One region of the Streptomyces sp. CA-251247 genome, then DNA from elsewhere that is predicted to be linked to it. Evidence: riboswitches for the same ligand, from Rfam matches in the RefSeq annotation. Region 1 holds a riboswitch; the other holds the start of a gene.
The links. A riboswitch is a leader RNA that binds a small molecule or an ion and turns the genes downstream of it on or off. The one in region 1 is predicted to bind cyclic di-AMP.
Positions count from the first base shown of each region.

Region 1 (6,935 bases):
GATGGCCGCGGGCCTGGCGGTCCTGTCGGTGATCGAGGACGAGCAGGTCGTGGCGAACGCCCGGGCGACCGGTGATCTGCTGCGGTCCCGGCTGGCCGCGCTCGTCGACCGGTACGAGTTCCTGCACGAGGTACGCGGACGCGGTCTGATGATCGGTATCGAGTTCGGCCGGCCCGACTCGATCAAGCTCCGCAGCCGCTGGACCATGCTTCAGGCGGCCCGCAAGGGCCTGTTCGCGCAGATGGTCGTGGTGCCCCTGCTCCAGAAGCACCGCATTCTCACCCAGGTCTCCGGCGACCATCTGGAGGTGATCAAGCTGATTCCGCCGCTGACGATCGGCGAACGGGAGGTCGACCGGTTCGTCGCCGCCTTCACGGCCGTCATGGACGACGCGCACGCCGGGGGCGGTCTGATGTGGGACTTCGGCAAGACCCTGGTGAAGCAGGCGGTCGCCAACCGCTGAGCTTTTGCCTCTGAGGCAACAAGTTTGCCTCAGAGGCACTTTCTCTGGCCCAATGGATGCATGACCAGCCATGCGGGAGAGTCGGCGGGCACGCTGCCCGATGTCGCGCCCCGGCTGCGCGATCTGCGCCGCCGCCGAGGGCTCACCCTGGAAGCAGCCGCGCATCGCGCCGAGCTGTCACCCGCCCATCTGTCCCGGCTGGAGACCGGCCGCCGGCAGCCGTCGCTGCCGATGCTGCTCGGTCTCGCCAGAATCTACGGTACGACGGTCGCCGAGCTTCTCGGCGAGCAGGCGCCCGAGCGTGAGCCCGTCATCCGGGCCGGTGCGCGCGAGCCCACCGCGGCGGACGGCTGGACCTACCACCAGGCCGGCGGATCCGGCCGCGCGATGCAGGCCCTGCGGGTGGTGGTGCCGTACGGAGCCCAGGGTGACCTGGTGCGGGTGCACCCGGGCGAGGAGTGGATCCACGTCCTCGACGGACGGCTGCGGCTGAGCCTCGGCGACACGGTGCACGAACTGGCCCCCGGGGACAGCGCGCACTTCGACTCGCTGACTCCGCACCGCATCGCGGCGGCCACCCCGGAAGGGGCCGAGCTGCTGTTCGTGCACACGCTGCTGCAGAGCCCCGATCTGCATCCGCACGCCTGAATCCGGGGACCCTCCGCACCACCGAGCCGAAAGGGAGACCGTCGTGTCCGAGAGCAACGAGGAGAAGTCGTTTCCCCGGGGGCTGGTGATCCGTCTCTTCGCGTATCTGGTGGCGGGCCATGTCTTCGCCGGGTTCCTCTATCTGCTGTTCACCGTGGGGGCGAAGTAGCCGGTTTCGGCGAGAGGTTCACGTACGGCGGGCGGCTGTACGTGAACCGGTGCGCTCACGCCGAGGGGCTCACGCCTCGTCGAGGAGCCGGGCCCGCAGCTGCTCGCGCGTCTCGGGGCTCACCTTCAGGCCCTCGGTGAGATAGCGGTCGGTGGTGCCCCAGGTCTGATCGATCGTGTCGAACGCGGCGTGCAGATACGTGGAGCGTGCGTCGAAGAGGGGGCTCAACAGCTCCATCACCTCCGGCGACATACCGGCGGGGGAGTTGTCCTTGCGCCGGACCACGTAACGCCGGTGCGGGTCGTTGGACTTGAGGTAGTCCGCCTCGATCGCCTCGCGCTCCACCCCGACCGCCATCAGGGACACGGCGATCGACAGACCCGCGCGGTCCTTGCCCGCGGCGCAGTGCATCAGGGCCGGCACGCTGTTCTCGGCGAGTGCGTGCAGGACCCGGCTGTGCTCGCCGGTGCGCTGCGTGATGATCGTGCGGTACGAGGCGGACATCCTGTCGGCCGCCTTGCCGTCCGAGAGGATCGAGCGCAGCTGGTCGATGTTGCCCTCGCGGACCATCTTCCAGAACTCCGCGCCGTCGGCCGGGTCGGTGAGCGGCAGATTCAGATTGCGTACGCCGGGAAGCTCGACGTCAGGACCTTCCAGCCGCATGTCCGCCGCGTTGCGGAAGTCGAAGATCGTGTGCAGGCCGAGCGTGGTGAGGAACGAGGCGTCGGTCGCGGTCGCGTTGGCGAGATGGCCGCTGCGGAAGAGCTTTCCGTACCGCACCTGCCTGCCGTCCACGGTCGGCAGACCACCCACGTCCCGGAAGTTGCGCACACCGGCCAGTTCGGGCTCGGTCGACGGGACCTGCGGCAGCTGCTGCGTCACGTGAGCTCCTGAAGTCACTGCGGTCGGCGCCGGTCGCCGACGACGGCGTGTTTCGACGATACGACATGGGTTCGTCGGGCAATCATCTTGGCCCCGACCCCGCAGAGGCGTTGCACGAGCGGTGGTCCGCGTCGGATGATGTGCGGGCCTGTGCGGACCTGTGAGTATCTGAGGGGTCGGGATGATCGAGAGCGTTGGCAAGGGTCGTACGTGGGTTCTCTCCGGACCGACGAGCAGCTATGCACTGCACCTCACGGACAGCGACGAGCTGCTCCATCTCCACTGGGGGCCACGCATATCCGGTGCGGACGCCGAGGCGGTCGCGGACCGGGGGCTGCCGCTTTACTGGCCGTTCGAGTCCCCTCTCGACGGGCACGAGGAGTACCCCGTCGAGGGCGGCCCCCGGTTCGTCCGTCCCTCTCTCTCCGTCCGCACGCCCCAGGTGCGCGGCACCGAGTGGGCCTTCGCCGACGCCTCGGCGGACGGCGACGAGCTGCGGCTGCGTTTCACGGACGCCGTGCACGGGCTCGGGCTCACCCTCCACCACCGCATGCGCGACGACGCCGATGTGGTCGAGCGCTGGGTGACGGTCGCCCATGAAGGGGACGGGCCCGATCTGGAGCTGCTGCGGGCCGACGCGGCGGCCTGGACGCTGCCGCAGCGCGACGCCTGGCGGCTGAGTCAGCTGCACGGCCGGTGGGCCGCCGAGTCCCTGCTCGTACGGTCCCCGCTCACCTACGGCGAGAAGGTGCTCAGCAGCCGCCGCGGCCACACCGGCCATCAGCACCTCCCCTGGGTCGCGCTCGACGCGGACGGGGCGACCGAGGAACACGGCGAGGTCTACGGCTGCGCGCTCGCGTGGTCCGGGTCGTGGCGCATCAGCGTCCAGCAGCTGCCCGACGGCCTGGTGCAGATCACCGGCGGGGCCGGTTACGACGACTCCGGACTGCTGAAGCTCGCTCCGGGGGAGAGCTACACCTCACCCGTCTTCGCCGGCCTGTGGAGCGCCGAGGGGTTCGGCGGCGCCAGCCGTGCCTGGCACACGTGGCAGCGCGCGCGGGTGATCCCGGACGCCGCCGCCGACCGGCCCGTCCTCTACAACTCCTGGGAGGCCACCAACTTCGACATCTCCGAGGACCAGCAGCGCGCGCTCGCCCGGCGGGCGGCGGACATGGGCGTCGAGTTGTTCGTGGTCGACGACGCCTGGTTCGGGCAGCGGACGAGCGACCGCGCCGGCCTCGGCGACTGGACCCCCAACCCGGACCGCTTCCCGAACGGCCTGCGGCCGCTCGCGGACGAAGTGCACGAGCTCGGCATGCAGTTCGGCATCTGGGTCGAGCCGGAGATGGTCAACGCCGACAGCGATCTCTACCGGGCGCACCCCGACTGGGTGCAGCACCACCCCGGACGGACCAGGACCGAGCTCCGCAACCAGCTCGTCCTGAACCTCGCCCGCCAGGACGTGCAGGACTACCTGTGGGAGCAGTTGCACACGCTGCTCGGCAGCGCACCGATCGACTATGTGAAGTGGGACTTCAACCGCTGCTTCACGGACGCCGGCTGGCCCGGTGAGGACTATCCGCAGCGGCTGTGGGTGGAACACGTCGACGCCCTCTACGCGCTCCTGGAGCGGCTGCGTGCCGCACACCCCGGTGTCGCGTTCGAGTCCTGCTCCGGCGGCGGCGGCCGGATCGATCTGGGGATCCTCTCCCGCACCGACCAGGTGTGGACCTCGGACAACACCGATCCGCTGGACCGGCTCGCGATCCAGGACGGCTTCACCCAGATCCACCCCGCTCGGGTGATGGCCGCCTGGGTCACCGACAGCCCCAATGTCCAGCTCAACGGGCGATTCAGCAGCCTGCGCTTCCGCTTCGTGAGCGCGATGGCGGGTGTGCTCGGGGTGGGCGGCGACCTGACCGAGTGGACCGCGGAGGAGCTGGCCGAGGCGCGCGACTGGGTGGAGCTCTACAAGAAGATCCGGCCGGTCGTGCAGCACGGAGACCTGTACCGGCTGCGGGCACCGGAGGGCGGGCTCAGCGCCGTGCAGTACATACGCGGGGACGAGACCGTCGTCCTCGCCTGGCTCCAGGCGCAGCACTACGGCGAGCAGCCGCCGCGGCTGAGGCTGCGCGGCCTCGACCCGGCCGCCGCCTACGCATGCCCGGACACGGCGCAGGTGCACCGGGGATCGGTACTGCTGCACCACGGGCTGGAGACCGGGCTGAAGGGTGACATGGACGCCACGGTGATCAGGTTGCGACGAATTGGCTGATACCGCTCATCATTCTTTGCATATGGGTTTTCTGTCCGAATTGAACTGTTCGCCACAGCCTGCCCCGTCTGGAATGGAGATGGGAAAAGGCCCGTGAGCAGGATCTCATTCGTGACGGACCGTGGCTGATCCACCGGCCAGAAATGCGACGCCAGAAGGAAGTTGAGGCTCCTTCGTCCACGGAGTGTGACCGGAATTTCCCGTCCGATATACATGTGGCCCGTGATCGGAAAAAGAGGTGGCTTGTTCCCGTCCGTAATGCTCGCTTACGGTCACGGAAATCCGGACGGACCGCCTAATCCTGCCGCCGACCGGAATACCCACCCACCCACGTGTGGCAGGAGCGGGGGACCCAGGTAGTACGCCGTCCGGTGCTCCGGACGGCTTGGGGTGAAGTCACGCAGCCATGTGACCGGGCAGCTCCAGCCCGAACCCGACAGCTCACCTCGCCGGCGCCGGAGAGGAATGCGCCATGCCCGGAAAGGGTAAGCACCGCCGTCCCAAGTCCCGTTCCATCTCCCGCGGTTTCGTCGCCGCGGGTACCGGTGGCGCAGCCATCGCCCTCCCGCTGATGGGTGCGGCAGGCGCCCACGCCGCGGACAAGGCCGCTCCCGCCGCGGCCCCGGCCGTCGCTCCGCAGAAGGCGGCCGCCGCACCGGCCGCTTCCACCGCGCAGAAGCCGGCCGCCCCCACGTCGTACCGCGTCGTCGCCGGTGACTATCTGTCCAAGATCGCCGCCGAGCACGACGTCCGTGGCGGCTGGCAGAAGCTGTACGCGGACAACCGTGCCGCCGTGGGCGACGACCCCGCGCTGATCCACCCGGGCCTCAAGCTCACCATCGGCGCCAAGGCTCAGGAGCGGCCGGCCGAGAAGCCGGCGCAGAAGGCGGCCCCCGCGAAGCCGAAGGCCTCGGACAACGAGGACCGCGCCTCCCGCAGCGAGTCCCGCGCGAGCGACACGGCCGCGAAGGCCTCGACGAGCTACTCGGCCGAGTCCGCCCCGCAGGAGAGCGCCTCCGGCTACTCCGCGCCGCTCGACTCCGCCGCCGTCACGACCCCGTACCGCGCCTCCGGCGCCATGTGGTCCAGCGGCTACCACACCGGTATCGACTTCTCCGCGTCCACCGGCACCACGGTCAAGTCCGTGGGCCCGGGCAGTGTCGTCTCCGCCGGGTGGAGCGGTGCGTACGGCAACGAGGTCGTCATCCAGCACACCGACGGCACCTACTCCCAGTACGCCCACCTCTCGTCACTGACCGTCTCCGCGGGTCAGAACGTGAGCGGTGGACAGCAGATCGGCCTCTCCGGCTCCACGGGCAACTCCAGCGGCCCGCACCTGCACTTCGAAATCCGCACCGGCCCGGGCTACGGCTCGGACATGGACCCGGTGTCGTACCTGCGCCAGCACGGCGTTTCTCTCTGACGCACCCAAAACGCCCGAATCCCCTCGTGCCGCCCATTCCGGCACGGGGGGATTCGGCGTATTCCGCGCTTGTCGAAACTTGACCGGTGGCAAAGATCACGCACCGTCAACCCCTCCTTACGGTCGCGTAGGTCACACGCGTAAGGACAGGATGAGTTCTTGTGTCAGACGATTCGAGAACAGACGAAAAAGGCGCAATCGGGTCGTACGCGGCGATCGGTGACAGCTTCACCGAAGGCGTCGGAGACCCGGGACCGGACGGGGCGTTCGTCGGCTGGGCGGACCGTTTCGCGGTCCTGCTCGACGACCGGATGCCCGAACACACCTTTCGCTACGCCAACCTCGCCGTGCGCGGCCGGCTGCTCGACCAGATCGTCGCGGAGCAGGTGGCGCGGGCGGTGGAACTCGCCCCGGACCTGGTGACGTTCTGCGCCGGCGGCAACGACATCATCCGCCCGGGCAGCGACCCCGACGACGTGGCCGAACGTTTCGAGCGGGCCGTCGCCGATCTCACCGGCGCGGTCGGGACGGTGATGGTGACCACCGGCTTCGACACCCGCGGTGTGCCGGTGCTGCGCCATCTGCGCGGCAAGATCGCCACGTACACGGCCCATGTCCGGGCCATCGCCGACCGCTACGACTGTCCCGTGCTGGACCTCTGGTCGCTCAAGTCGGTCCAGGACAGGCGGGCGTGGGACTCGGACCGCCTGCACCTGTCGCCCGAGGGTCACACCAGGGTCGCCCTGCGCGCCGCCCAGGTCCTCGGACTCGACGTACCCGCCGACCCGGACCAGGAGTGGCCGGTCCTGCCGCCGCGCGCTCCCTATGAAGTGCGCCGGGACAACGTCCAGTGGGCACGCGAGCACCTGGTGCCGTGGATCGGCCGCAGGCTGCGCGGCGAGAGCTCGGGCGACCACGTCGAGGCGAAGCGGCCGGACCTGCTGCCGCTGTGAGGCGGGCGGCGGGGAACCGCTACCGGCCGGCCTGCCGTGCCGGGATCCGCTCCAGTACCCCGCCGGCGAACACGTCGTACAACGGCAACGACTCCAGGTGGACATAGCCGATGTGGCAGTCG
Region 1 covers NZ_CP191861.1:6,987,136-6,994,070, forward strand. Annotated here, with positions in the region: gene ACQPWZ_RS31100 (aspartate aminotransferase family protein) at 1-463, shown strand, start outside; gene ACQPWZ_RS31105 (XRE family transcriptional regulator) at 524-1,111, shown strand; gene ACQPWZ_RS31110 (DUF6126 family protein) at 1,155-1,280, shown strand; gene ACQPWZ_RS31115 (tyrosine-protein phosphatase) at 1,350-2,162, opposite strand; gene ACQPWZ_RS31120 (alpha-galactosidase) at 2,344-4,437, shown strand; cyclic di-AMP (ydaO/yuaA leader) riboswitch at 4,753-4,907, shown strand; gene ACQPWZ_RS31125 (M23 family metallopeptidase) at 4,910-5,860, shown strand; gene ACQPWZ_RS31130 (SGNH/GDSL hydrolase family protein) at 6,022-6,813, shown strand; partial or broken gene ACQPWZ_RS31135 (STM4011 family radical SAM protein) at 6,833-6,935, opposite strand, start outside.

Region 2 (6,935 bases), 840 kb from region 1:
GTGCCGGGCGCCCTTGACGACCACGACCGGCTTGACCGCCGCCGTGCGCCGGGCGAGGCGGGAGAACTTGCGCGGATTGCCGATCGTCTCCAGGTAGAGCAGGACGACATCGGTGTCCTGGTCCTCGTACCAGTACTGGAGGAAGTCGTTGCCGGACACGTCCGCGCGGTTGCCGGACGAGATGAAGGAGGAGAGTCCGGCGCCCCTGCGGTGCAGTCCCGCGAGGAGCGCGATGCCGATCGCCCCGGACTGGGTGAACAGACCGATGCGTCCGGCGGCCGGGGTCTCGGGCGCCAGCGAGGCGTTCAGCCGGACGGCCTGCGAGGTGTTGATGATGCCGAAGGCGTTCGGGCCGATGATCCGCATGCCGTACGACCGTGCCTGGCGCACCAGTTCCCGCTGGAGCAGCCGGCCCTGCGCCCCCGACTCCGCGTATCCGGCGGACAGCACGACCAGGCCCTGTACGCCGTGCTCACCGCAGTCGGCGACGGCCTCCGGCACCCGTTCGGCGGGCACGGCGACGATCGCCAGGTCGACCGGCTCCGCCGTCCGGGCCACGATCTCGCCGACCGAGCGGAACGCCGGCACGCCCTCCAGCTCGGTCTGCGACTCGGCGAAGGCCCGGTTCACCGCATACGTACGGCCGGTGTAGCCCGCCCCCAGCAGATTGCGCAGCACCGTACGGCCCACCCCGCCGGGCGCCCGGCCGGTGCCGATGACCGCGACCGAGCGCGGCGCGAGCAGCCGCTGCACCGAGCGCGCCTCCGCACGCTGCTCGCGGCCGCGCTGCACCGCGAGGGACTCCGCCGTCGGTTCGAGGTCGAGGGTGAGATGGACGGAGCCTTCCTCAAAGCTGCGCTTCTGGGTGTAGCCGGCGTCCCGGAACACCTTGATCATCTTGCCGTTCGCGGGCAGCACCTCGGCCGCGAAGCGGCGGATGCCGCGCTCCCGGGCCACCGCCGCGATGTGTTCGAGCAGGGCGGATGCCACGCCCCGTCCCTGGTGCGCGTCCTGGACCAGGAACGCGACCTCGGCCTCGTCCGCCGGCGCGCTCGCCGGGCGTCCCGTGGGATCGATCCGGTCGAAGCGGACGGTCGCGATGAACTCGCCGCCGACCGTGACCGCGAGACCCACCCGGTCCACGTAGTCGTGATGGGTGAACCGGTGGACGTCCTTGGCGGACAGCCGGGGGTAGGGCGCGAAGAAGCGGTAGTACTTCGACTCGTCCGAGACCTGTTCGTAGAAGCTGACCAGGCGATCCGCGTCCTCGGCGGTGATCGGCCTGATGCGCGCGGTGCCTCCGTCGCGCAGCACCACGTCTGCTTCCCAGTGAGCGGGGTAGGCGTGGTCCGGCTGGGTCTGCATGGCAGAAAGCGTACGGCGCGATCACCGGTCGCGGAGGGTGTTGGGGCGCGGCAGTCTGAGGATGGCCCGCAGACGTCCGCGGTCGGACCCGGGGCCGGTGCCGACCCGCGACCGCACATGAGAGACTGGTCTAGACAACCGCTAAGACTTGAAGGGCAACACCATGGCTGAGCGCCGCGTCAACGTCGGCTGGGCCGAGGGCCTTCACGCCCGCCCCGCTTCCATCTTCGTCCGTGCCGCCACGGCTTCCGGCGTCCCCGTGACGATCGCCAAGGCCGACGGCAACCCGGTCAACGCCGCGTCGATGCTCGCCGTGCTCGGCCTGGGCGCCCAGGGTGGCGAGGAGATCGTGCTGGCCTCCGAAGCGGACGGCGCCGACGCCGCCCTGGACCGGCTCGCCAAGCTGGTGGCCGAGGGCCTCGACGAGCTTCCCGAGACCGTCTGACCACCCGACGGTCCTGCGGCAAGGAGCCGCGGCATCCCGAATACGGGAGGCCGCGGCTCTTGCATTTCGCCGCCCGACTCTCGGCGATTTCCCGGGCGTCCTGGCCATATGGACGACATTGCCCTGCCATTCCGATCCTGTGAAAGGAATTCGGGCAGCCGGAAAGAAGCCCTGCAAACAACTCCCTCTTTGTATACGGCGCGACTGTTAATTGCGGACGCTCGCGGTGTTTACGGGATGTTGCGAAGTCCTCACGTGTTCCGTGATCCGCAGCCGGTGCGCGGCAGCCGCCCGCTCGGTGTGCAGGGCGGTCAGCGCCCGGGCCCGTTCGGCGTCGCCCCGCGCGACGGCATCCACGATCGCGCCGTGCTCGGCCCACGACTCGACGGGCGCGGCCGGCTGCTCCACGACGTACATCCAGGCGATCTTGTGCCGCAGCTGGGTGAGCAGAGCGATCAGGCCCGGGCTGCCGGAAGCCTGGGCGAGCGTCTCGTGGAACCAGCCGCCGAGCGAGCGCAGATCCTCACCCTGACCACGGCGGGCGCGCTCCTGGCCCAGCCTCACCAGGCCGCGCAGCACCTTGAGATGGGCCTCGGTGCGCCGCTGGGCCGCCCGGGCAGCGCCCAGCGGCTCCAGCAGCATCCGCACCTCCAGCAGGTCGGCCGCCTCCCGCTCGGTCGGCTCCGCCACACACGCGCCCGCGTGACGCCGGGTGGTGACGAAGCCCTCCGACTCCAGGGTCCGCAGGGCCTCGCGCACCGGGACGCGGGAGACACCGTAACGGCGGGCCAGCTGCTCCTCGGTGAGTCTGCTGCCGCGCCGGAACACACCGGAGACGATGTCGTCGCGGATCGCCGTGCATACCGAGTGCGCGGGAATGCGCATGACCGAACCTCCGCTTTAATCCGCGCGAAACGCAGCCGATTGACGACCGTTCGGTGACTCTATTGCAGCGGTCCACATTTTCCGATGCCCGGCGGGCATTCATGGATATCTTTTGGCCAGTTACCGGCGTACACCGCGCGGCATACCCACACCGGCATACCCACACCGGCACACATACATCGGCGCACACGGAAGGCCCCGGCGGTGGGCCGGGGCCTTGGGTGCGGTACGCGGACGTCGGGCGCGCGGCGCCTCTCGGCCGCCCAAGCCGTTTTCAGACGGTCGAGCCGTTCAGACGGTCGAGCGATCAGGCGGTCACGCGGCTCAGATGGTGACGCCGTGCGAGCGCAGGTACGCGACCGGGTCGATGTCCGATCCGTACTCGGCGCCGCTGCGGGCCTCGAAGTGCAGGTGCGGTCCGGTGGTGTTGCCGGTCGAGCCGGCGAGGCCGATCTGCCGGCCCGGGGTGACGGTCTCGCCGACCGACACGTTCAGCGACGAGAGGTGGCCGTACTGGGTGTACGAGCCGTCCTTCATCTTGATCACCACGTTGTTGCCGTAGGCGCCGCCCCAGCCGGCCTCGACGACGGTGCCCGCGCCGACCGCGTGCACCGGGGTGCCGGTGGCGGCGTGGAAGTCGATGCCGGTGTGGCTGCCGGAGGACCAGACGGCTCCCCCGGCCTGGTAGCCGGTGGAGACGTACGAGCCGGAGACGGGTGACACGAAGGCGTTCAGGCGCTTGCGCTCGGCCTCGCGGGCGGCACGCTCCCGGGCCTCGCGGGCCTCCTTGGCGCGGGCCTCGGCCTTGCGCTTGGCCTCGGCGGCGGCCTTGGCGCGGGCGACGGCCTCTTCGGCCTCCTGCTCCTGGGCCGCGGCCTGGTCGGCTATCTCGGTGGCGAGCGAGTCGGCGGCGACGGCCGTGCTCAGGCCGGTGCTCTCGAGAGTGACGGTGCCGGACTCGGGAGCGGCGGCTCCGGTCTCGGCGGCCAGCGACGGAGAGGCGAGGGTTCCGATGACGCCGGTGGTGGCCAGGGCCGCGACGCCGGCGATGCTCGCGCTTTTGCGCGCCATACGGCTCGGGGCACGGTGCTTCCCGGTGGGACGGGCGAACGCCATGAAGTGGCTGGTCCTTTCCTTCCTTCTCGCCTACCGGGTTAGCTGACGGGTTCGGAGCAGGAAGGTCTCCTACGGGCGCCTCCGCCGCAGCACAGCCGCGAAGGCATCCGATTCACCCCAGGGACTTCGTGTGGGTCCCCGGCTCCCCAGGCTCGCGCCTGACGGGGACTCGGCGATGGCTGTCCGTGCCGCGGATGCGGCGGTACTGGCGAACAGCCGGACCGACGCTAAGCGTGGCTACTTTCAATCACCAAACAGACAGCCCTGTTTGTAGCGCATGCCACAGGGCAGAGGGGAAGCCCCGCAGCAAATCGGGCAAACAGCGGAACCCCGGCATCGGGTGATGCCGGGGTTCCCTGGCCGCGCCCACCGCTCCACCGGACCGCGGAGACTGCTCCACCGGGAGGCAGAGGCAGCTCCGCCGAGAGGCAGGGGCGGGCCGACGGCCTCAATCAGCCGGTGACAACCGTCACTTCGCCGATACCGAGCGCCTTGACCGGCTCCTCGATCGCGGACGCGTCACCCACGAGCACCGTGACGAGACGGTCCTGGGGGAAAGCGCTGACGGCCGCGGCCGTCGCCTCCACCGTGCCCGTCTCGGCCAGCCGCACATACAGCTGCGCCTGGTAGTCGTCGGGCAGATGCTGCTCCACCTGGTCGACGAGCGTGCTCGCGACGGACGCGGCCGTCTCGTACTTCAGCGGGGCGACACCCACCAGGTTCTGTACGGCCACATCGCGCTCGGCGTCGGTGAGGCCCTCGGCCGCCAGCGTGCGCAGCACCTTCCACAGATCGTCCAGCGCCGGGCCGGTGTTGGGCGTGTCCACCGACCCGCTGATGGCGAGCATCGAGGCACCCGTGCCGTCGGGCGCCGAACGCAGGACCTGGCCGAAGGCCCGTACGCCGTAGGTGTAGCCCTTCTCCTCGCGCAGCACGCGGTCGAGACGCGAGGTGAGCGTGCCGCCGAGGCAGTACGCACCGAGCACCTGGGCGGGCCAGACGCGGTCGTGGCGGTCCGGGCCGACGCGGCCGATGAGCAGCTGCGTCTGTACGGCTCCGGGCCGGTCCACGATGATCACGCGGCCCGTGTCGTCGGCGGTGATCGCCGGGACGGGCCGGGACTCCGCGGTGTCGCCCGTCCAGTCGCCGAGGGTCTCGGCGAGCACGGCGTCGAGGTCGACCCCGGTGAGATCGCCGACGATCACCGCGGTCGCGGTCGCGGGCCGGACGTGGGCGTCGTAGAACGCCCGGACGCCCGCGGCGTCGATCCGGGCCACCGTCTCCTCGGAGCCCTGACGCGGGCGCGACATCCGCAGCGAGGCCGGGAAGAGCTGCTTGGACAGCTCCTTGGCGGCGCGGCGGGCCGGGTTGGCCATCTCGTGCGGGATCTCGTCCAGCCGGTTGCGCACCAGCCGCTCGACCTCGCTGTCGTCGAAGGCGGGCGCGCGCAGCGCCTCGGCGAGCAGCCCGAGCGCCTTGAGCAGCCGGGACACCGGCACCTCCAGCGAGACCCGGACTCCGGCGTGGTCGGCGTGCGCGTCGAGGGTGGCCCCGCAGCGCTCCAGCTCGGCGGCGAACTCCTCGGCGGAGTGTTTGTCGGTGCCCTCGGACAGGGCGCGCGCCATGATCGTGGCGACGCCGTCGAGGCCCTCCGGCTCGGCGTCGAGCGGGGCGTCGAGAGAGATCTCGACGGCCACGACCTGCTGGCCGGGGCGGTGGCAGCGCAGCACGGTCAGACCGTTGTCCAGGGTGCCGCGATCAGGCGCGGGGAAGGCCCACGGCTTGGCGGTACCCGCCTGCGGCTGCGGGTGGAACGTCATGGCGGTCAACGGCACGGCGGCGTCGCTCACTGGTCCGCCCCTTCTTCCGAGTTGCTCTGGTCGTCCTGGTCGTCCTGGTCGGCGGAGACCGGTTCGTACACCAGCACCGCCCTGTTGTCGGGGCGCAGCCGGGCCTGGGCGACCGCCTGCACCTCCTCGGCGGTGATGTCCAGCACGCGGTTGACGGCCGTCAGCGCGAGCTGCGGGTCGCCGAACAGCACGGCGTAACGGGCCAGTTCGTCGGCGCGGCCGGCGACGGTGCTGAGCCGGTCCAGCCATTCGCGCTCCAGCTGCGCCTGCGCGCGCTCCATCTCCTCAGGCGTCGGACCCTCGGCGGCGAACCGCGCGAGCTCGTCGTCGACGGCGGACTCGATCTGCGGGACCTCGACGCCGGCGGACGTCTTCACGTCCAGCCAGCCGAGCGAGGGGGCACCGGACAGACGCAGCAGGCCGAACCCGGCGGCGACGGCCGTACGGTCCCGCCGCACCAGACGGTTGTGCAGCCGGGAGGACTCGCCGCCGCCGAGGACGGTGAGCGCCAGGTCGGCGGCGTCGGCCTCGCGGGTGCCGTCGTGCGGGAGCCGGTAGGCGGCCATCAGCGCACGCGACGGGACCTCCTCCCGGATCTCCTCGCGCAGCTGCTCACCGATGATCTCCGGCAGGGAGCCGTCGCGCGGCGGCTGCTTGCCGTCGTGGGAGGGGATGGAGCCGAAGTACTTCTCGATCCAGGCGAGCGTGTGCTCCGGGTCGATGTCGCCGACGACCGACAGCACCGCGTTGTTCGGCGCGTAGTACGTACGGAAGAAGGCGCGGGCGTCCTCGAGGGTCGCGGCGTCGAGGTCGGCCATCGAGCCGATCGGGGTGTGGTGGTACGGGTGGCCCTCGGGGTAGGCGAGGGCGGTCAGCTTCTCGAACGCCGTGCCGTACGGCACATTGTCGTAGCGCTGACGGCGCTCGTTCTTGACGACATCGCGCTGGTTCTCCATGGACTCGTCGTCGAGGGCGGCGAGCAGGGAGCCCATGCGGTCGGCCTCCAGCCAGAGCGCCAGCTCCAACTGGTGGGTGGGCATCGTCTCGAAATAGTTGGTGCGCTCGAAGCTGGTGGTGCCGTTCAGCGAGCCGCCGGCGCCCTGCACGAGCTCGAAGTGACCGTTCCCCTTCACCTGGCCCGAGCCCTGGAACATCAGGTGCTCGAAGAGGTGAGCAAGCCCTGTACGGCCCTTGACCTCGTGGCGCGAGCCCACGTCGTACCAGAGGCAGACCGCGGCGACCGGGGTCAGGTGGTCCTCGGAGAGCACCACGCG
Region 2 covers NZ_CP191861.1:6,144,676-6,151,610, reverse strand. Annotated here, with positions in the region: gene ACQPWZ_RS27310 (GNAT family N-acetyltransferase) at 1-1,365, opposite strand, end outside; gene ACQPWZ_RS27305 (HPr family phosphocarrier protein) at 1,529-1,810, shown strand; gene ACQPWZ_RS27300 (GntR family transcriptional regulator) at 2,018-2,695, opposite strand; gene ACQPWZ_RS27295 (M23 family metallopeptidase) at 3,020-3,811, opposite strand; cyclic di-AMP (ydaO/yuaA leader) riboswitch at 3,825-3,996, opposite strand; gene ACQPWZ_RS27290 (M16 family metallopeptidase) at 4,264-5,631, opposite strand; gene ACQPWZ_RS27285 (M16 family metallopeptidase) at 5,658-6,935, opposite strand, start outside.
Region 2: another riboswitch for cyclic di-AMP. It lies ahead of ACQPWZ_RS27295 (M23 family metallopeptidase); the one in region 1 lies ahead of ACQPWZ_RS31125 (M23 family metallopeptidase).